3 regions of the Streptomyces sp. NPDC059477 genome follow, and region 2 is predicted to be linked to each of the others. Evidence: riboswitches for the same ligand, from Rfam matches in the RefSeq annotation. Region 2 holds a riboswitch; each other region holds the start of a gene.

Evidence for each region. A riboswitch is a leader RNA that binds a small molecule or an ion and turns the genes downstream of it on or off. The one in region 2 is predicted to bind thiamine pyrophosphate.
Region 1: linked by a shared signal. The riboswitch ahead of thiO (glycine oxidase ThiO) and the one ahead of ACFXAZ_RS29055 (thiamine ABC transporter substrate binding subunit) in region 2 are both predicted to bind thiamine pyrophosphate.
Region 3: linked by a shared signal. The riboswitch ahead of thiC (phosphomethylpyrimidine synthase ThiC) and the one ahead of ACFXAZ_RS29055 (thiamine ABC transporter substrate binding subunit) in region 2 are both predicted to bind thiamine pyrophosphate.

What each region holds. Positions count from the first base shown of each region.
Region 1 covers NZ_JBHYUG010000077.1:8,084-14,909, forward strand. The annotation lists gene thiE (thiamine phosphate synthase) at 1-272, opposite strand, end outside; gene ACFXAZ_RS29545 (Rv2175c family DNA-binding protein) at 485-850, opposite strand; gene ACFXAZ_RS29550 (NAD(P)/FAD-dependent oxidoreductase) at 1,053-2,228, opposite strand; gene ACFXAZ_RS29555 (hypothetical protein) at 2,403-2,750, opposite strand; TPP riboswitch at 2,803-2,914, shown strand; gene thiO (glycine oxidase ThiO) at 2,912-4,123, shown strand; gene thiS (sulfur carrier protein ThiS) at 4,120-4,332, shown strand; gene ACFXAZ_RS29570 (thiazole synthase) at 4,336-5,130, shown strand; gene pknB (Stk1 family PASTA domain-containing Ser/Thr kinase) at 5,255-6,826, shown strand, end outside.
Region 2 covers NZ_JBHYUG010000074.1:1,156-7,981, reverse strand. The annotation lists gene ACFXAZ_RS29060 (ABC transporter permease) at 1-645, opposite strand, end outside; gene ACFXAZ_RS29055 (thiamine ABC transporter substrate binding subunit) at 705-1,787, opposite strand; TPP riboswitch at 1,866-1,986, opposite strand; gene rlmN (23S rRNA (adenine(2503)-C(2))-methyltransferase RlmN) at 2,045-3,151, opposite strand; gene ACFXAZ_RS29045 (hypothetical protein) at 3,231-3,929, opposite strand; gene ACFXAZ_RS29040 (phosphatidate cytidylyltransferase) at 4,049-5,305, opposite strand; gene frr (ribosome recycling factor) at 5,305-5,862, opposite strand; gene pyrH (UMP kinase) at 6,014-6,775, opposite strand.
Region 3 covers NZ_JBHYUG010000018.1:69,281-76,106, reverse strand. The annotation lists gene ACFXAZ_RS12560 (VWA domain-containing protein) at 133-1,590, opposite strand; gene thiC (phosphomethylpyrimidine synthase ThiC) at 1,741-3,576, opposite strand; TPP riboswitch at 3,569-3,758, opposite strand; gene ACFXAZ_RS12550 (YibE/F family protein) at 4,217-5,851, shown strand; gene ACFXAZ_RS12545 (SsgA family sporulation/cell division regulator) at 6,064-6,510, opposite strand; gene ACFXAZ_RS12540 (IclR family transcriptional regulator) at 6,610-6,826, opposite strand, start outside.

The DNA.
Region 1 (6,826 bases), on a different contig from region 2:
AGGTGCAGGACGTCCGCCCCGGCGGCGTGGGCGACGTCCGCGCGGTCGTTGACGGCGAGCAGTCTGCCGTGCCGCGCGCAGGCCTCGGCGAACACCGCGAGGTGCTCCAGCTCCTCCGCGGCCTCCATGCCCTTGTCACGCAACTGCACGATGTCGACGCCGCCGGCCAGCGCGGCGTCCAGGAACTCCGGCAGATCGCCCTGCCGCTTGCGCGCGTCCGTGCACAGATACAGCCGGGCGTCGGCGAGCCGCTCGTGTGCGCTGTCGGCCATGAAGGGTCCCCCGGGAAGTCGATGGGCGGCGCCCGCACCGGGCGGGCGCCGTTCGTACTCGTGGCGTACGGGCCGTCGGCCGGCGGCCACTGTGGGCCGCATCGGCGGTCACGGACCGTGACCTGCACGGTCCGTGCGCCCGCGCGGCCGTGGCCGCACGGGACCGCGGCCCGTACGCCGGACATATGGTCAGCTCGGCGTGCTCGTCCGGATCAGACGGCGAGCGCCTGGGCGCGCCGCTTCACCTCCGTACCACGATTCTCGCTCAGTGCCTGGGCGGGGGTGCCGGGCAGGGTCGGGTCGGGGGTGAACAGCCACTCCAGCATCTCTTCGACCGTGAAGCCGTCGTCCCGCAGCAGTGTCAAGGTGCCGGACAGGCCCTTGACCACCTTGTCCCCGTCGAGGAAAGCGGCGGGGACGTGCAGCGCGCGGTTCTCACCACGGCGTACGGCGATCAGCTGGCCGTCCTTGACCAGCTGCCGCACGCGGGTCACCTCGACGCCGAACTGTTCGGCGATGTCGGGGAGGGTCAGCCAGCCAGGGACGAGAGCATCGATCTTTGCGTCAATCTCGGTCACGTCACCAAGACTGCCATCTGGGACTGACAGCCGGTAGCCGAGGCGCGTCCGCCCGTCGGCCCAAAGGTCGCTCCGGCGTCGCCCGGACGCCACCGTCAGGCCACCGACGGGCGTCCCTCGCGCGACACACGGACCGGCGCGCGCCACCCATTTCAACCCAATTCAACCCATTCCGGCCTGAACTGACCCGCCTCAGCCCGCCTCAGCCCGCCAGCGTCGCCGATTTCAGCGGCTGCGTCGGGTCGGGCAGCAGTTGTGGGTCCATCACCGTCCCCGCCTCGATCAGCCGCCGTCCCTGGGCCAGATCCCTCGGGCGGCCCACCGCCAGCAGGGCGACCAGCCGGCCCTCGCGCAGCCAGCAGACGGACCACGCCGGGCCCGCCGGGTCGCCGCGCCACACGGTGCTGTCGGCGGCGGCGTGATGCCCGGCGTACTGCACGAAGCGGCCGAACTGCTCGGACCAGAAGTACGGCACCGGGTCGTAGACGGCGTCGGACCGCTCGCCGTCGACGATGTTCGCGGCGACCATGCGCGGCCCCTGGAGGGCGTTGTCCCAGTGGTGGATCAGCAGCCGCTCGCCGTAGCGCGCGGACGGGAAGGAAGCGCAGTCGCCGACCGCGTAGACGTCGGGCGCGGACGCGCGCAGCCGGTCGTCGGCGACGACCTCGCCCTGGGCGCCCCGGGCGATCCCGGAGCCGGTCAGCCAGGCCGTGGCGGGGCGGGCGCCGATGCCGACGACGACCGCCCCGGCGGGTACGCGCGTGCCGTCGTCCAGGAGGACCGCGCCGGGCTCGACGCGCTCCACGCGCGCGTGCGTGCGCAGGACGGCGCCGCTGTCGGCGTACCAGCCGGTCATCGGCGCGGCCACCTCGGCGGGCAGCGCCCCGGCGAGCGGCCGGTCGGCGGCCTCCACGACGGTGACCGCGCAGCCCGCCTCGCGCGCGGCGGTGGCGAACTCGGCGCCGATCCAGCCCGCGCCGACCACCACGATGTCGTGCTGGCGGGCGAGCACCGGCCGCAGCCGGGCGGCGTCGTCCAGGGTGCGCAGCAGATGCACCCCGGGCACGCCCTCCGCGCCGGGCAGCCGGATCGGTTCGGCGCCGGTGGCCAGCACCAGGACGTCGTACGGGACGGGCCCGGCCTCGGTGTCCAGTTCGTGCTCGGCGGGGCGGACGCCGGTGGCCTCGCGGCCGAGGTGCAGCTCGATGCCGAGGGACTCGAAGTCGACCTCGAAGGCGGAGTCCTCGGCCTTGCCGAGGAGCACGGCCTTGGACAGCGGGGGACGGTCGTAGGGCTGGTGGGGTTCCGCGCCGATCAGCGTCACGGTGCCGGTGAATCCCTGCTCGCGCAGGGCCACCGCGGTCTGCACCCCGGCCATCCCGGCGCCCACCACGACCACGTGCCGCGGCCCCGGCGCCGCCGTCTGCTCTCTGTCCACGCTCACCCGATCACCTTACGCACCTGACAATGCGTCAGTCAGCCGGTCCGCCCGCGTGACGTCCCGCACACCCTTCACTCTCCCCACGCCCTCCATCTGCCCCACACCGTTCACCTACCCCGCGTGCGGCACTTCCTCGACCACGCTCGTCCCGCTCCCCGGCTGCGACTCCCACTCCCACGTCTCCAGCAGGCGCACCCGCCCGTCCGGCAGCAGGGTCACCACCGACACGCAGTGCCCGCCGGACGTCGTCCCGTCGGCCTTGAGCTGGACGTACCGGAAGTCCAGCCGGTCGCCCGCGCGCGTGCCGGTCAGAAACCCGCGGACGACATCGCCGCCCGTGTACGCGGCCCAGATCTCGCCGTCCTTCTCGTGGTACGTGAACCGGGTCCGGGTACCCACCTGACCTGGGGCCTGATCGGTGACGGGGGCGAGGACCAGACCGTCCAGCGACCGGGGCATCGGGGCGGGCTCCCTTACAGAGGCGTGGATCCAAGGGCTAGGCTGCCCAACGTAAAGCACTCGCGGGAGCCCGGACGCACCGGGCTGAGAGGGAGGCTGGCGGCCTCCGACCGTACGAACCTGATCCGGGTCATGCCGGCGAAGGGAGGGGCTGAACGCCCGTGTCGTCCGTCACGCACACAGCTGTCACCCACTCATCTGCCACGCGCACACCTCCGGGCCATGCCGACGTTCTCGTCGTCGGGGGCGGTGTCATCGGGCTGGTCACGGCCTGGCGGGCCGCACAGCGCGGGCTCGCCGTGGCCGTGGTCGACCCCGCGCCCGGCGGCGGGGCCGTCCAGGTGGCGGCCGGGATGCTCGCCGCCGTCACCGAGCTGCACCATGGCGAGCAGACCCTGCTCGGCCTCAATCTGGCCTCGGCCCGCCGCTATCCGGAGTTCGCGGCCGAGCTGACCGATCTCACCGGCCAGGACCTCGGCTACCGCCGCTGCGGCACGCTGGCCGTCGCCCTGGACACCGACGACCGCGCGCATCTGCGGGAACTGCACGCCCTGCAACAGCGGTCCGGCCTGGACTCGGAGTGGCTGTCCGGGCGGGACTGCCGCCGCCTTGAGCCGATGCTGGCCCCCGGGGTGCGCGGCGGGCTGCGGGTCGACGGGGACCATCAGATCGACCCGAGGCGGCTCGCGGCGGCCCTTGTGACGGCCTGCGAGCGCTCCGGGGTGGTCTTCCACCGCACCTGGGCCGAACGGCTGGCAGTGGCCCGGGACCGCGTCACGGGCCTGGTCACGCGCGACGGGACCGAGCGGGCCGCCGGGCAGGTGGTGCTGGCCGCCGGGAGCCTCAGCGGGCGGCTGGCGGGCGTCCCGGACGCCGTACGGCCTCCCGTGCGGCCGGTGAAGGGGCAGGTGCTGCGGCTGACCGTGCCCCCGCGGTACGCGCCCTTCCTGAGCCGGACCGTCCGCGCGGTGGTGCGCGGCAGCCACGTCTACCTGGTGCCGCGCGAGAACGGCGAACTCGTCGTCGGCGCGACCAGCGAGGAACTGGGCTGGGACACGACGGTGACCGCGGGCGGCGTGTACGAGCTGCTGCGCGACGCCCATGAGCTGATCCCCGGCATCACGGAGCTGCCGCTGACCGAGACCCGCGCGGGACTGCGGCCCGGCTCCCCCGACAACGCGCCGCTGCTCGGCCCGACCGGCCTGCCCGGCCTGCTGCTGGCGACCGGGCACTACCGCAACGGCGTGCTGCTCACCCCGGTCACCGGCGACGCGCTGGCGCACGCCCTGGTGACCGGGGAACTCCCCGAGGAAGCCCGTCCGTTCACCCCCCGGCGGTTCACCGCCGGCGCACTCACGGAGCAGCCCGTATGAGCCTGTCTGTCACGATCTCCGTCAACGGCGAGCCCCGCGAGGTGGCTCATGGCACGGCGCTGGACGCGCTGGTGCGCGCCCTCACCCCGGCACCCTCGGGGGTCGCCGCCGCTCTCAACGAAACCGTCGTCCCGCGCGGGCAGTGGCCCCGGACCACCCTGTCCGAGGGCGACCGCGTGGAAGTCCTCACCGCCGTCCAAGGAGGCTGACCCATGGCCGACGACCCGTTCGTCCTCGCTGGTACGTCCTTCACCTCCCGGCTGATCATGGGCACGGGCGGGGCGCCCAGCCTCGATGTGTTGGAACGCGCGCTGGTGGCGTCCGGTACGGAGCTGACGACCGTCGCGATGCGGCGGATCGACCCGGGTGTGCACGGCTCGGTGCTGTCGGTGCTGGAGAAGCTCGGCATCCGGGTGCTGCCCAACACGGCCGGCTGCTTCACGGCGGGCGAGGCCGTGCTCACCGCCCGCCTCGCGCGTGAGGCGCTCGGCACGGATCTGATCAAGCTGGAGGTCATCGCCGACGAGCGCACCCTGCTGCCGGACCCGATCGAGCTGCTGGAGGCCGCCGAGACCCTGGTGGACGACGGCTTCACGGTGCTGCCGTACACCAACGACGACCCGGTACTGGCGCGCAAGCTCCAGGACGCGGGCTGCGCGGCGATCATGCCGCTGGGCTCGCCGATCGGCTCCGGCCTCGGCATCCGCAACCCGCACAACTTCGAGCTGATCGTCGCGCACGCGCGCGTGCCGGTGATCCTGGACGCGGGCGCCGGTACGGCCTCGGACGCGGCCCTCGCGATGGAGCTGGGCTGCGCGGGCGTGATGCTCGCCTCGGCCGTGACCCGCGCGCAGGAGCCGGTGCTGATGGCCGACGCCATGCGGCACGCGGTGGAGGCGGGCCGGCTCGCCCACCGCGCGGGCCGCATCCCGAAACGCCACTTCGCCCAGGCGTCCTCACCGACGGCCGGCCGGGCGGACCTGGACCCGGAACGGCCGGCGTTCTGAGCGCCGCCGCCCCGCGCGCCGCCCGCTCCGCGCCCGCGCCGTCACGGTCACAGCTCTGCTGCAAGCCGTCACCCGATCGGCGCAACCGGCGGCGCTGTCGGTGCCGGCTCGTACACTCACCTGCGTGGACACGACCCTTCGGGACCCTCTGATCGGGCAGTTGCTCGACGGCAGGTACCGCGTCGACGCGCGGATCGCGGTGGGCGGGATGGCCACGGTCTACCGGGCCGTGGACACCCGCCTCGACCGGGTGCTCGCGCTGAAGGTGATGCACCCGACCCTGGCCGCCGACGCCTCGTTCGTCGACCGGTTCATCCGTGAGGCCAAGTCGGTCGCCCGGCTCGCGCACCCCAATGTGGTGCAGGTCTTCGACCAGGGCGCGGACAGGTCGTACGTCTATCTCGCCATGGAGTACGTCGCCGGGTGCACCCTGCGGGACGTGCTGCGCGAGCGCGGGGCGCTCCAGCCGCGGGCCGCAGTGGACATCCTGGAGCCGGTGCTGGCCGCGCTGGGCGCCGCCCACCGCGCGGGTTTCGTGCACCGCGACATGAAGCCGGAGAACGTCCTGATCGGGGACGACGGCCGGGTGAAGGTCGCGGACTTCGGCCTGGTGCGGTCCGTGGACGCGGCGACCGGCACCACGGGCGCGGTGCTCGGCACGGTGTCGTATCTCGCGCCCGAGCAGATCGAGCACGGCACGGCCGACGCGCGCGTGGACGTGTACGCGTGCGGGGTGATGTTCTTCGAGATGCTCACCGGGGGCAAGCCGCACGCCGGGGAGACCCCGGCGCAGGTGCTCTACAAGGCTCTCCACGAGAGTGTTCCGCCGCCCTCGGCCCGGGTGCCGGGGCTGGCGTACGAGCTGGACGAGCTGACCGCCGCCGCCACCGCGCGCAACCCCGGTGTCCGGCCGCACGACGCGGTGGCGCTGCTCGCGCGCGCCCGCGACGCGCGGGGCGCGCTGACCGACGCCCAACTGGACGCGGTGCCGCCGCAGGCGCGGGCCGAGCGGCACGACAACGCCGAGGACCGGACGAGTGTCATCCCGCGCGCGCTGACCGTGCGTCCGCTGCCGGTCGACGGGGACGAGCGGGAGGAGTTCCACCGGACCAGCCGACTGGCCGCCGCGCCGCCCGGCCCGCCGCGCCGCCGTACCGTCCGCCGACGGCGGCTGACGCTGACCCTGGTCACGGCCGTCCTGCTGGTCTTCGGGGTCGGCGCGGGCGTCTGGTACATCAACTCGGGCCAGTTCACGCAGGTCCCGGCGGTGCTGGGGCAGACCGAGGCGGAGTCCCGCGACCGGCTGGCGGACGCCGGGCTGGACGTGGGCGAGGTCCGGCACGCCTACAGCGACACGGTCGAGCGGGGCGCGGTGATCAGCACCGACCCCGGGCCGGGCAGCCGCATCCGGCAGAACGACTCGGTCACGCTGACCGTGTCCGACGGCCCGGAGACCGTGCGCGTGCCCGATGTGCAGGGCATGCTGCTGGCGGACGCGCAGGCCCTGCTGAAGGACGAGGGGCTGGAGCCGGGCATGGTCACCCGGGAGTTCGACGACGAGATCGCCAAGGGCTCGGTCATCGACAGCGATCCGCGCGGCGGCACCGAGCGCCGCGCGGGCTCGGCGATCGCCCTGCTCGTCAGCAAGGGCCGCCCCATCGACGTCCCGGACGTCACCGGCGAGGACATCGACGCG
Region 2 (6,826 bases):
GATCTCCACCTCCAGGGTGGCGAAGGTCGGCCCGCCGAGGATCTGCACCACCCCGAAGGAGGTGAAGGTGAACAGGAAGACCATCAGCGCGGCGGCGGCCACGGCGGGCCCGAGCGCCGGAAGGGTGACCCGCCGCCACGCGGCGAACGGCGAGGCGCCGAGCATCCGCGCGGCCTCCTCCTGCCGGGGGTCCAGTTGCCCCCACAACCCGCCCACGGTCCGTACGACGACCGCGTAGTTGAAGAAGAGATGCGCGAGCAGGATCGCCCACACGGTGGTGTCCAGCCGTACGCCCCACCACTCGTCCAGCAGCCCGCCGCGCCCGAGCAGCGCCAGGAACGCCGTGCCGACCACGACGGTCGGCAGCACGAACGGCACGGTCACCACCGCCCGCAGCGCCTGCTTGCCGGGGAAGTCGAAGCGCGCGAAGACATACGCGCCGGGCAGCGCGATCAGCAGGGTCAGCGCGGTCGAGGCCAGCGCCTGCCAGGTGGTGAACCACAGCACATGCCGGATGTCCGGCTGCCCCAGCACCTCCCACAGCCGCCCCACCCGCCAGACCCCGTCGGCCTTGAGCCCCCGCAGGAGGATCGCGGCGACGGGGTAGGCGAAGAAGACGCCGAAGAACGCGACGGGCACCACCAGCAGCCCGCCCCGCACCAGACCCCTGCTCCGGCTCTGGCTGCGGTTGCGGCTCCGGGGGGTTACTTCAGTACGAGCGAGGTCCACGACTTGACCCACTCGTCACGGTGGTCGGCGATCTTCGCCGGGTCCAGGGTCTGCGGGTCCTTGACCTGGGGCCCGTACCGGGCGAACACCTCGGGCACCTGGGCGCCCTCGACCACCGGGTAGACGAACATGTTCAGCGGCATGTCCTGCTGGAACTCCTTGCTGAGCATGAAGTCCAGCAGCGCCTTGCCGCCCTCCGGATTCCCGGCGTTGCTCAGCAGCCCCGCGTACTCGACCTGCCGGAAGCAGGTCCCGTCGGCGACCCCGGTGGGCGCGTCCGCGGGCTGCGGATCGGCGTAGACGACCTCCACGGGCGGCGAGGAGGCGTACGACACGACCAGCGGCCGGTCCCCCTTGGCCTCCTTGCCCCCGGCCGAGCCGGAGAACTCCTCGTTGTACGCCTGCTCCCAGCTGTCGACGACCTTGACGCCGTTGTCGCTCAGCTTCTTCCAGTAGTCCTGCCAGCCGTCGTCCCCGTAGGCGGCGGCCGTGCCGAGCAGAAAGCCGAGGCCGGGCGAGGAGGTGGAGGCGTTCTCGGTGACCAGCAGGTCCTTGTAGGCGGGCTTGATCAGATCCTCGAACGTCTTCGGCGGCGCCAGCTTCTTCTCGCTGAAGTACGCCTTGTCGTAGTTGACGCAGATGTCCCCGCTGTCGATAGGCGTGACCCGGTGCTCGGCCTCGTCGGCCCGGTAGGCGGCCTGGACGGTGTCGGCGCCCTTGGCCTCGTACGACTGGAACAGCCCGTTGTCCAGGGCCCGGGAGAGCAGGGTGTTGTCGACGCCGAAGAAGACATCGCCCTGCGGGTTGTCCTTGGTGAGGATCGCCTTGTTGACGGCCGTGCCGGCGTCGCCGTCCTCCAGGACCTTGACCGTGTACCCGGACCGCTGCTCGAAGTCGGCGAGGACTTCCTTGGACACGGCCCATGAGTTGTGGCTGACGAGTGTGACCGTCCTGGAGTCCCCGCCGTCGCTTCCGCTGTCGGACGACGAGCCGCACGCGGACAGCGTGATCAGCCCGAACCCGACGAGCACGGCGGTTATCTGCTTGGTGTTGCCCACTGAATGTCCTCCTGGGTGACCAGGAAGAGACGCGGCCCTGCCCGGGACCTTCCACGGCTCCCGGGCAGGGCGCAACAGCATGAGTGACGACCGATCTCCCTACCCAGAATGACCTGGGCGAGGTTCAGAGGGTCTGCGGCCCACCGATATGCATCGGCTGCCGCACTCTCAGCGCTGTGGCGCTCCCCTGCCGGATATGAAGATGTGTATGAAGATATGTACGAGTATGAACTTATGTACGGGTGTACGGCGTCAGACTACCGCTCGGTGGCCGCGAGCTGACCGCACGCCCCGTCGATCTCCTGACCACGGGTGTCCCGGACGGTCACCGGCACCCCATGGGCGGCGATGGCCTCCACGAACGCCTTCTCGTCCTCGGGCCGGGACGCGGTCCACTTGGAGCCCGGTGTCGGATTCAGCGGGATCAGGTTCACATGCACGGGCCGCCCCTTGAGCAGCCGCCCGAGCCGGTCGCCACGCCACGCCTGGTCGTTGATGTCCCGGATCAGCGCGTACTCGATGGACAGCCGCCGCCCGGACCGCTCCGCGTAGGCGAACCCGGCGTCCAGCACCTCCCGCACCTTCCACCGCGTGTTCACCGGCACCAGCGTGTCCCGCAGCTCGTCATCGGGCGCGTGCAGCGAGATGGCGAGCCGGCACTTGAAGCCCTCGTCGGAGAACCGGTGGATGGCGGGCACCAGCCCGACCGTCGACACGGTGATCCCGCGCTGCGAGAGCCCCACCCCGTCGGGCGCCGGATCGGTCAGCGCGCGGATGGCCCCGACGACCCGCTTGTAGTTGGCGAGCGGCTCGCCCATCCCCATGAAGACGATGTTGGACAGCCGGGCGGGCCCTCCGGGCACCTCCCCGTCCCTGAGCGCCCGCATGCCGTCCACGATCTGGTGCACGATCTCGGCGGTGGACAGGTTCCGGTCGAGCCCCGCCTGCCCGGTCGCGCAGAACGGGCAGTTCATCCCGCACCCGGCCTGCGAGCTGATGCACATGGTCACCCGGTCCGGGTACCGCATCAGCACCGACTCCACGAGCGTCCCGTCGAACAGCCGCCACAGCGTCTTGCGGGTCGTCCCCTGGTCCGTCGACAGATGACGCACGACGGTCATCAGCTCCGGCAGCAGCGCGTCCCGCAGCCGCTCCCGGGCGCCGGCCGGGATGTCCGTCCACTCGGCGGGGTCGTGCGCGTACCGCGCGAAGTAGTGCTGCGAGAGCTGCTTGGCACGGAACGGCTTCTCCCCGATTCCGGCCACCGCCTCCTTGCGCTCGGCGGGCGAGAGATCGGCGAGATGCCGCGGCGGCTTCTTGGCTCCGCGCGGCGCGACAAAGGTGAGTTCTCCGGGATTAGGCATGGCCGTACCAGTGTCGCAGACTCACGGACCCCCTCCGCCGGCCCTGTGGATAACTCCACCGGGCAGACGTCTTCGCAGGTCAGGGCCGCCCTTGGGCGATCTCGTCGCGCAGCTCGGCCAGCTCGCGCTCGAATTCCCGGTACAGGTCCGTCGTCCGGTGCTCGGCGGTCGGCCGCACCCGGCCCTCGTCCAGCGCCGCCAGCCGGTCACCGAGGGCGGCGAGCGCGGCCTCGCGGCCGTACCAGCCGGGGGCGCCCCGGCTCGCCTCCAGTTCCCCGCCCGCGGCGCGGAGACCGGCATGGACGCGTTCACGCACCGGGATCAGGTCGGCGCGTACCTGCTCCAGCCGCCGGCGCAGCTGCTCCACGCCCTCGACGGCACCGATCGCCGCCTCGCCGGTCCCGGCCATGCCCTCGACGTACTCGACCAGCTCTTCGAGCAGCGGCAGGAGCACGGTCGTGTCTCTCTGGTCCACGGCGACGACCTGCGTCCGTACCGCCGTGTACCGCGCGGAGAGGTCGTCGAGCCGGGCGAAGACATCGGCGGCCGAGGAGAGCCGGGAGCGGACCATGTCGACCGGGAGCCCGTCGCGACGGCCGAGCATCGCCTCCAGGTCGGCCAGTTCCCGGGCCAGCCCCTCGCGCAGCTCCAGCAGTGCCTGATGCCCCTCGTCCGCCGAGGCCAGGGTCGAGCGGACGCCCGCCCCGAGCGTCTCGACGGCCTTCGCCGCCTCCCGCTCCAGCCGCTCCTGCTTCACGGCCCGCCGCCGTGCCCACATACGACTCCACCCCTTCCGTTCCTTCGACCCCGGCGTCGCACGCCGTGATCATAGGTACGGAAGGGGTGGTGGCGAGCAGTGGGAGCAAACGTTCACTCAGTGCGCGGGCGGGGCGGGGGTCAGCCGGAGCCGACGAACACCACCATCAGCAGCCACACCACCGGCGCCGTCGGCAGCAGCGAGTCCAGCCGGTCCATGATCCCGCCGTGGCCCGGCAGGAGCGTGCCCATGTCCTTGATGCCGAGGTCCCGCTTGATCATGGACTCGCCGAGGTCGCCCAGCGTGGCCGTGGCGGCGACCGCGAGCCCCAGCAGCAGACCCTGCCACCAGGTGCCGCCGTCGATCAGGAACTCCATGCACAGCGCGCCGGCCGCCATCGCGAAGGCGACCGCGCCCAGCAGGCCCTCGCGGGTCTTGCCGGGACTGATCCGCGGCGCGAGCTTGTGCTTGCCGAACCGCCAGCCGATCGCGTACGCCCCGGTGTCGCTGACGACGGTGAGCAGCAGGAACGTCAGGACGCGCTGCGGGCCGTCGTCGGCGGTCAGCATCATGGCGACGAAGGTGGCCAGGAACGGCACGTAGAAGGCGGCGAAGACGCCCGCCGTGACGTCCTTGAGATAGCCCTCCGGCGGTTCGGTCATCCGCCAGACCAGCACCGCGAGGGCGGTGAGCGCCATGGCGACCCAGGCGCCCTCGGCGCCCCGCGCGTATCCGGCGACGACCATCGCCGCGCCGCCGACCGCGAGCGGCACCAGCGGCGCCTTGATGCCCTTGCGCTCGTCCAGGCGCCGGGTCAGCTCCCACAGCCCGACGACCACGGCGACCGCTATCACCCCGATGAACGCGGCCTTGACGAAGAACAGCGAGGCGACGATGACCGCGCCGAGCCCGACCCCGACGCCTATGGCCGCACCCAGGTCCCGGCCCGCGTTCTTCTTCTGCGGTGCGGGTGCCGGCTGCGGGGCGTCGGGCATGGGCTCCGGATTCTGCGGCACCTCCGCACGGGGCTGCGCCGACGGGGTCTCGTCGCGGAACGTCCGGTCAGGGAACGTGTGGTCAGCAAACGTCTGGTCGGGGAACGCCTGGTCGGGAAATGCCTGATGGGACAGCGCTCGATGGGACAGCGCCTGGTCGGAGAACGCCTGGTCATGGAGCAGGGGGCCGCCCGGCCGAGCGGTCCCCCGGTCCTGATGGTCCTGGTCCCCGCCATAGGCGGGCAGGTCGGGCACGATGGGCATGGGGCGAGTGTGCTGCGCCTGCTGCGCATCGTACGCGGGACCCGCCGGGGCAGCCCCTTGGACAGGTCCGTGCTCGGTGGGCCCCCAGTACCCGGTCTGCCCGGCCCCGGGCGGCACCCCCCAGGAAGAGTCGTTCATCAGACTTCGAGCAGCTCCGCTTCCTTGTGCTTGAGAAGCTCGTCCACCTGGGCGACGTACTTGGCGGTGGTGTCGTCGAGTTCCTTCTCCGCGCGGCGGCCCTCGTCCTCGCCGACGTCGCCGTCCTTGATCAGCTTGTCGATGGCGTCCTTGGCCTTGCGGCGGACCGAGCGGATGGACACCTTGGCGTCCTCGCCCTTGCCCTTGGCGACCTTGATGTACTCGCGGCGGCGCTCCTCGGTCAGCTCGGGGAACACCACCCGGATGATGTTGCCGTCGTTGCTCGGGTTGACACCCAGGTCGGAGTCACGGATCGCCTGCTCGATGTTGCGCAGGGCGGTCTTGTCGAACGGGGTGACGACCGCCATCCGCGGCTCCGGCACGGCGAACGAAGCCAGCTGGTTGATCGGGGTCGGCGCCCCGTAGTAGTCGGCCACGATCTTGTTGAACATCGCCGGGTGCGCACGGCCGGTGCGGATCGCGGCGAAGTCCTCCTTGGCGACCACGACGGCCTTCTCCATCTTCTCCTCGGCTTCGAGGAGGGTCTCTTCGATCACCACTTGCTCCTGCGTGTTGTGAGTCGGCCCGGCTGCGTCTGCGGAGAGGGCGGCCGGCTGCGTCGCGTCTTGTTACTGCACGGTTCCCGACCGTCAGACCATTGTCCATCCCCCGGTCAGGGTCCGTCCTCGGTCGGGGACCGTCCCCCGGTCAGGCCCGGCTGTCCTCGTCGCCCACCACTGTGCCGATCTTCTCACCCTTGACGGCGCGCGCGATGTTTCCCTCGGTCAGCATCTCGAAGACGAGGATCGGCAGCTTGTTGTCGCGGCACAGGGTGATGGCGGTGGCGTCGGCGACCCGGAGGTCGCGGGTGATGACCTCGCCGTAGCCGAGGGCGTCGAACTTGACCGCGTCGGGGTTGGTCTTCGGGTCGGAGTCATAGACCCCGTCCACGCCGTTCTTGCCCATCAGCAGTGCTTCGGCGTCGATCTCCAGGGCGCGCTGCGCGGCGGTGGTGTCGGTGGAGAAGTACGGCATGCCCATACCGGCGCCGAAGATCACCACCCGGCCCTTCTCCAGGTGCCGCACGGCCCGCAGCGGGATGTAGGGCTCGGCGACCTGTCCCATGGTGATGGCGGTCTGCACCCGGGACTGGATGCCCTCCTTCTCCAGGAAGTCCTGGAGGGCGAGGCAGTTCATCACCGTGCCCAGCATGCCCATGTAGTCGGAGCGGGCCCGGTCCATGCCGCGCTGCTGGAGTTCGGCGCCGCGGAAGAAGTTGCCGCCGCCGAGGACGACCGCGATCTGGGCGCCGTCACGGACGACGGCCGCGATCTCGCGGGCGATGGCGTGGACCACGTCCGGGTCGACGCCCAGGCCGCCACCGCCGGCGAACGCCTCTCCGGACAGCTTCAGCAGAAACCGGCCGCGTACTTTGCCGTCGTCGTTCTTGTGGGCCTTGGTCATCGAAATCCCGCCTCTTTCACGTGGTGCACATACCAAGAAGGCCATTGCCGGTGGGGG
Region 3 (6,826 bases), on a different contig from region 2:
CGGGGGCGTCTGCGTGAGTGGCCCATGCCCAACCTCCGGCCGACGGGAACCCACCCCCCTGCCTCACGGGGAACCCGACCCCCGGCTCACAGGTACCCACCCCTCCGGCCTTCGGGAACCCCGCCCCGGGGCTCACATGATCCCGGCGCGCCCCGCTGCCGTGATCCAGCTCGGGAACTCCGACAGCAGCCGGTCGTACAGCTCCGCGTCGGCCACCGTGCTGATGTCGTCCACAGCGAAGAACCCGACATTGTCGACCCGGCGGCCGGTCAGGGTGTCGAACCGCTCCAGCACCCCGTAGTTCGACTTCCCCAGCCCCACGAACTGCCAGAAGACCGGCTCCTCCACCGCCTCCCTCAGCTCTTTCTCGATCTGCGCGTTGCGATAGACACCCCCGTCGGAGAAGAACAGCACCAGCGTGGGTGCCGCGGCCGGATTCTCCCTGACATAGCTTCTTATCTGGGCGATCACCTTCTGTTCCTCGTTCTGGATGCCTATGGCGCGCATGTCCACCTGCCCCGGCTGAAGCCCTCGCTGCGGCTTCTTGCGCCCGAAGAGGCTCAACTGACCGACCCGCACATGCAGTCGCAGCCACTCGGGCAGCTCCCCCAGCCGCAGATCGGGCAGCCGCGCGGCGTTCGACGCGAACGTCCATGCCTGCATCTCCCCGTCGTCGTCCAACTGCGCCGCCACGGCCGCCATCCGCTCGACCACATCGGCGACCACCCCGCGCGAGTACAGGTACGACATCGACCCGGAGGCATCGAGCACGAGGATCACCCGTGCGACGACCCCCTCGGCGCCATGCTTGCGCAGACTGACCGCCACCTGCTCCTTGCGCAGGGACAGCCGCTTGCGCATGTCCACGGGCAGCTTCTCCTCACCCTTGGTGAGGCGGGGCCCACCCGGACTCGGCGTGACCGGCGCCGCCGGGGGAGGCGACGTCGCGGGAGTCGCCGGAGGCGGGACCACCGGGGTTGCCGGAGGCGCGCTCACCGGAGCCGCCGAAGGCGGATTCACAGGCGCCGCCGGCACGTCCGCGGCGGCCGACTGCTCCTCCTCATCGACTCTGATCCCGAAGTCCGTCGCCAGCCCGGCGAGACCGGAGTCGTACCCCTGCCCCACCGCACGGAACTTCCATCGCCCCTGCCGCCGGTACAGCTCACCGCCGATGAACGCGGTCTCGGTCGTCGCCGCCATCTCGAACCGGGCCAGCTCCGCCGACGTCCCGGCGTCCAGCAGCCGCAGGGTCAGCCCCGGCACCTGCCCGAAGGTCCCGCCGTCGGCCGAGGCGCACAGCACGACCCGCTCGACCCCCGGCTCCAGCTCGCCGAGGCGTACCCCGACCGTGTCCGTCATGCCCGGCTCCGCCTGCCGCTTCCCGAGGTGGGTCACGGCGCCGGAGGCGTGCTGCGGCTGGTTGTAGAAGACGAAGTCGACGTCGTCCCGCACCCTCCCCGCCGCGGTGAGCAGCAGCGCGGACGCGTCCACATCCGGCACACCGGGCCCCCCGGACCAGCACAGCTCGACCCGCACCTCGGCGGAGTCGACCGGAAGGTTGGCACCCTTGCTCAGCGAACTCGATGTCATTCCCCCAGTCTGCCGACGCCCCGAAGCCCTGACGCCCCCTCGCCCGTATCTCTCCCACAACTCTCCCGCCGCTTCCGCGGGGAACCGGACGACGGGTAGCCGTCCGAGGTGCCCACGGTCACCGGTCCGTGGGCACCGTGTCACGGAAGGTCAGTCGGCGAGGGGCAGGTACACCCGGTTGCCGGCCGCCGCGAATTCCTGGGACTTCTGGGCCATGCCCTCCTCGATCTCCGCTTTGGTGCCGCCGTGTTCGCGGCGGATGTCCTGTGAGATCTTCATGCTGCAGAACTTCGGGCCGCACATGGAGCAGAAGTGGGCCGTCTTGGCGGGTTCTGCCGGCAGGGTCTCGTCGTGGAACTCACGGGCCGTGTCCGGGTCGAGGGCCAGATTGAACTGGTCCTCCCAGCGGAATTCGAAGCGGGCGTCGGACAGCGCGTCGTCCCAGTCCTGTGCTCCGGGGTGCCCCTTGGCGAGGTCGGCTGCGTGGGCGGCGATCTTGTAGGTGATGACGCCGGTCTTGACGTCGTCACGGTTGGGCAGGCCCAGGTGTTCCTTGGGCGTGACATAGCAGAGCATGGCCGTGCCCCACCAGGCGATCATCGCGGCACCGATACCGGAGGTGATGTGGTCGTACGCCGGCGCGACGTCCGTCGTCAGCGGGCCGAGCGTATAGAACGGAGCTTCATCACAGATCTCCTGCTGAAGGTCGATGTTCTCCTTGATCTTGTGCATCGGGACGTGTCCCGGGCCTTCGATCATCGTCTGTACATCAAAACGCTTCGCGATCCGGTTGAGTTCCCCGAGCGTGCCCAACTCCGCGAACTGCGCTTCGTCGTTGGCGTCCGCGATCGAGCCCGGCCGTAGACCGTCACCCAGCGAGTAGGTGATGTCGTAGGCGGCGAGGATCTCGCAGAGTTCCTCGAAGTTCTCGTACAGGAACGATTCTTTGTGGTGGGCCAGGCACCAGGCCGCCATGATCGAGCCGCCGCGCGAGACGATGCCGGTCTTGCGGTTGGCGGTGAGCGGCACGTACGGCAGCCGCACGCCCGCGTGGACGGTCATGTAGTCCACGCCCTGCTCGGCCTGCTCGATGACGGTGTCCTTGTAGATCTCCCAGGTCAGTTCCTCGGCCCGGCCGTCGACCTTCTCCAGGGCCTGGTAGAGGGGGACCGTGCCGATGGGGACGGGGGAGTTGCGCAGCACCCATTCACGGGTGGTGTGGATGTTGCGGCCGGTGGAAAGGTCCATGACCGTGTCGGCGCCCCAGCGGGTCGCCCAGGTCATCTTCTCGACCTCCTCCTCGATGGAGGAGGTGACCGCGGAGTTGCCGATGTTGGCGTTGACCTTCACCAGGAACCGTTTACCGATGATCATCGGCTCGATCTCCGGGTGGTTGATGTTGGCGGGCAGCACGGCCCGTCCCGCCGCGATCTCCTCGCGTACGACCTCGGGCGAGACGTTCTCCCGGATCGCCACGAACTCCATCTCGGGTGTGATCTCGCCCCGGCGGGCATAGGCGAGCTGGGTGACCGCGCCTGAGTCGCGGCTGCGACGTGGCTGGCGGGGGCGGCCGGGGAAGACCGCGTCGAGGTTGCGCAGCCCACCACGCGGCGAGGTGTGCTTGAGGCCGTCGTCCTCGGGACGGACGGGACGGCCCGCGTACTCCTCGGTGTCTCCGCGCGCGATGATCCAGTTCTCCCGCAGCGGAGCGAGCCCCCTGCGGACGTCGGTCTCGGCGAGCGGATCGGTGTACGGGCCCGATGTGTCGTACACGGTGACCGACTGCCCGTTGGTGAGGTGCACCTGGCGGACCGGCACGCGCAGATCGGGGCGCGAGCCCTCGACGTACGCCTTGTGCCAGCCGATGGACTTCCCGGTCTCCCCTTCGCCGGAGACCCCGTTGGTGCCGGGGTTCCCGTGTGTGGATTTCTCCGCGTCGCTGGAGGTCTGCGGGGAGGCAGGCGTGCGTGTGTCCTTGATGGTCATGAGACCTACTCCCTACGCCGGCATTACCCGGTAACAGGTTCGGCGGTCGACGCAGCGATTTCCGTCCGCCGACGTTCCATCGGATCCATCACCTGTGGTGGCTGATGTTCCACGTGAAACATCGCGAAGACGAAGGTCAGCGCCCTCTCAGCCCGGTGCTCCGAGCTCCCGCGTGTACAAAGGTGCCTCCACGCTAGCGTCAATTCGGGCGCGGTGAACAGAGGGCCCCTGCCGTTCTTGCGATGATCGGTCGGTGACCACACCGCAGGATCCCCCTTTCGCCCCGCCCGACCCGCCCCGCGGACCGGGCGGCCCTTCCGGCGCCGGCTCTGGTCCCGGCGTCGGCTCTGGTCCCGGCGTCGGCTCTGGTCCCGGCGTCGGCTCTGCTGCCGGTCCCGGCTCCGGTACCGGGGCCGACCCCCACGCGGGGCCGGACTATGAGACCGGTTCCGTGCGTCGCCTCGGGGCGCGTTCTGGGCCGGGGAGTGCGGCTGGCGAGCGGCCGGGGGGGATGTCTGGCGGGCAGGTGCCTCGTCCCGGGGGGCAGGCTCTGTCCAGCCGGCAAGGGCGTGGCTCGGGTGGTTCTCCTCACGTGCAGGATCCCGGTGCGCTTCCGGGGCAGGGCATCGGGTCGGGACCGATGCACGGCTCGTACGGTCCGAACACGGGGGCCGGGCAAGGGACGGGGCACAGCCAGGGTGGTCACGGCCACGGACACGGCCATGGACCCGGTGGTGAGTACGGCCGGGACTACGGGGTCGGCCCCGGCCCTCAGGGAAACGAGCCGGGCAATCGTCCCGACGCCGGCCACGGACCGCCGGGCCAGGGACACGGCGACGGGCCGGGCGACGAACACGGGCACGGGCACGGACCCGGTGGAGGAGGGCACGGGGGCGGGCACGGTCACAGCCACAGTCACGGCCCCGCCGCCCCCGTCTCCGTCCATCTGCGGAAGATCATCGCGGCCATCCTCGTACCGTTCGGCGTGGCCGTGCTGGTCGGGCTGGCCGTGCTGTGGCCCGGTGGCGCGCCGGCGCACGAGCGGACCGGTGTCGGGTTCGACCGGCAGACCCAGGAGGCCACGGTCACCCAGGTCGAGCAGGTGGACTGCGCCTCGGTGAACGCCTCCGGCGGCACACCGACCGGCGACACCTCCACCGCCGAGGGCTCCTCTGCCGTGCAGCAGGCGAACGGCACCTGCAAGCGGGCGACGATCCGGGTCGACACCGGCACGGACAAGGGCCGTACGTTCACGGAGATCGTGCAGCCCGATCAGACCCGTCAGCTGGAGCAGGACCAGAAGGTCATCGTCGCGTACGAGCCCTCCGCCCCCGCTGATCTCCAGTACTCGGTGGCGGACGTCAACCGGCAGGTCCCGATGGCGCTGCTCGCCGGGATCTTCGCGCTCGCCGTGGTGGTCGTCGGACGGCTGCGCGGTCTGATGGCGCTGGTGGCGCTGGCGATGAGTTTCCTGATCCTCAACTTCTTCATCCTGCCCGCCATCCTTCAGGGCTCGAACCCGCTGGTCGTGGCCGTGGTCGGGGCGAGTGCGATCATGCTGATCGCGTTGTATCTGTGCCATGGGCTGTCGGCGAGAACCTCGGTGGCGGTGCTCGGCACGCTGATCTCGCTGCTGCTGATCGGTGTCCTCGGCTCGCTGTTCATCGGCTGGGCCGCGCTCACCGGGAACACGGACGACAACACCGGCCTGATCCACGGCCTGTATCCGTCGATCGACATGAGCGGTCTGCTGCTGGCCGGGGTGATCATCGGGTCGCTCGGCGTGCTCGACGATGTGACGGTCACCCAGACCTCGGCGGTCTGGGAGCTGCACGAGGCCAATCCCACGATGGGCTGGAAGGGGCTGTACCGGGCCGGTATCCGCATCGGGCGCGACCACATCGCCTCGGTGGTCAACACCCTCGTCCTCGCCTACGCGGGCGCCGCGCTCCCCCTGCTGCTGCTCTTCTCGATCGCGCAGAGCAGCGTGGGGACGGTCGCGAACAGTGAACTGGTGGCGGCGGAGATCGTGCGGACGCTGGTCGGTTCGATCGGGCTGGTCGCCTCGGTGCCGGTGACCACCGCCCTCGCGGCCCTCGTCGTCTCGGCCGACCGCCCGGCGACGGGACGGCAGCCGGTGGGACAGGCGGTGCCCGCGGGACCCATGGGGTCGGCGGCAACACCGGGACCGTCCGGAGAGGGTTCGGCACCCGCGGGTGTACGCACTCCGGCCGCCCTCGGCCGCAGCGGACGGGGGCGACGGCGGAAGCGCTGAGGGACCCGGCCGGGGAGAGGGAAGCCCGCGCAGGAAGGACGCCGGTGTCTGGAGGCCCCTGGGATCCGGGGCCCAGGGGCCTCCGGACCCCGGGTCCCAGGGGCCTCCGCAGGGAACCGTTACTGCATGCCTCCCGAACCCCGCCCCACCCCCACGTGGGCCCACCGCCCGCCGACTGAGGAAGCGTTACGCCGCCTCGATCGGTGGACGGCTCAGCCCGCGCTCTGTTCCTCGGCCAGGATGCGGTCCAGCGCCTCGTCGAGGTGGGCGTCGAAGTCGGCGAGCGCGCCCTCCTGGCCGAGCGGGACCAGTTTGTCCGTGCGGTCGAGGAACGCCACGAGCGGTGCCGCCGAGCAGCGGAACAGGGCCTGGTCGCTGCCGACCTGAAGCCGGATCAGGATCTCGCCCAGCGTGTCGGCCTCGGCCGGTGCCACATGCACATCGCCCTCGCCGCAGGGTCCCGCGATCCCGTCGACCAGCAGCTCCCGTCCGAAGGCCCAGGTCACGGGCGCGTCCCCGGGCAGATGGAAGGTCAACCGCACGGCATAGGGATCAGGGGCCTCGTAGCGCAACTCCACCGGGATACGGAATGACAGTTCCTCGGAGACGAGAAAGCTCATCATGACCTCTGCTTGAACTGTCTGTACGGATTCGCGCATCGCCTATCCCGCCATGTACCGGTGGACTGGCCGGGAATGTACCCCGACATTTCTTGGCATCTTGCTGAACGTACACAGCAGATCACAAGGAGTGAGTTTTCAGATACTGATAGAGATCGCAAGTGACCCGAGCAGGCGACCGATCTCGTCCTGGAGTTGACGAGTGGCGGGCAGCAGCCGGTCGGCCTGCTGGGCGGGCAGCGAGAGGGCGATCGTCGCCGCCGTGCTGCCGACCGTGATGGGGATCGCGGCGCACACCGCGCCCAGCGCGTACTCCTGGCGCTCGACGACCGGCGCCATCCGCCCCGTCCGTTCC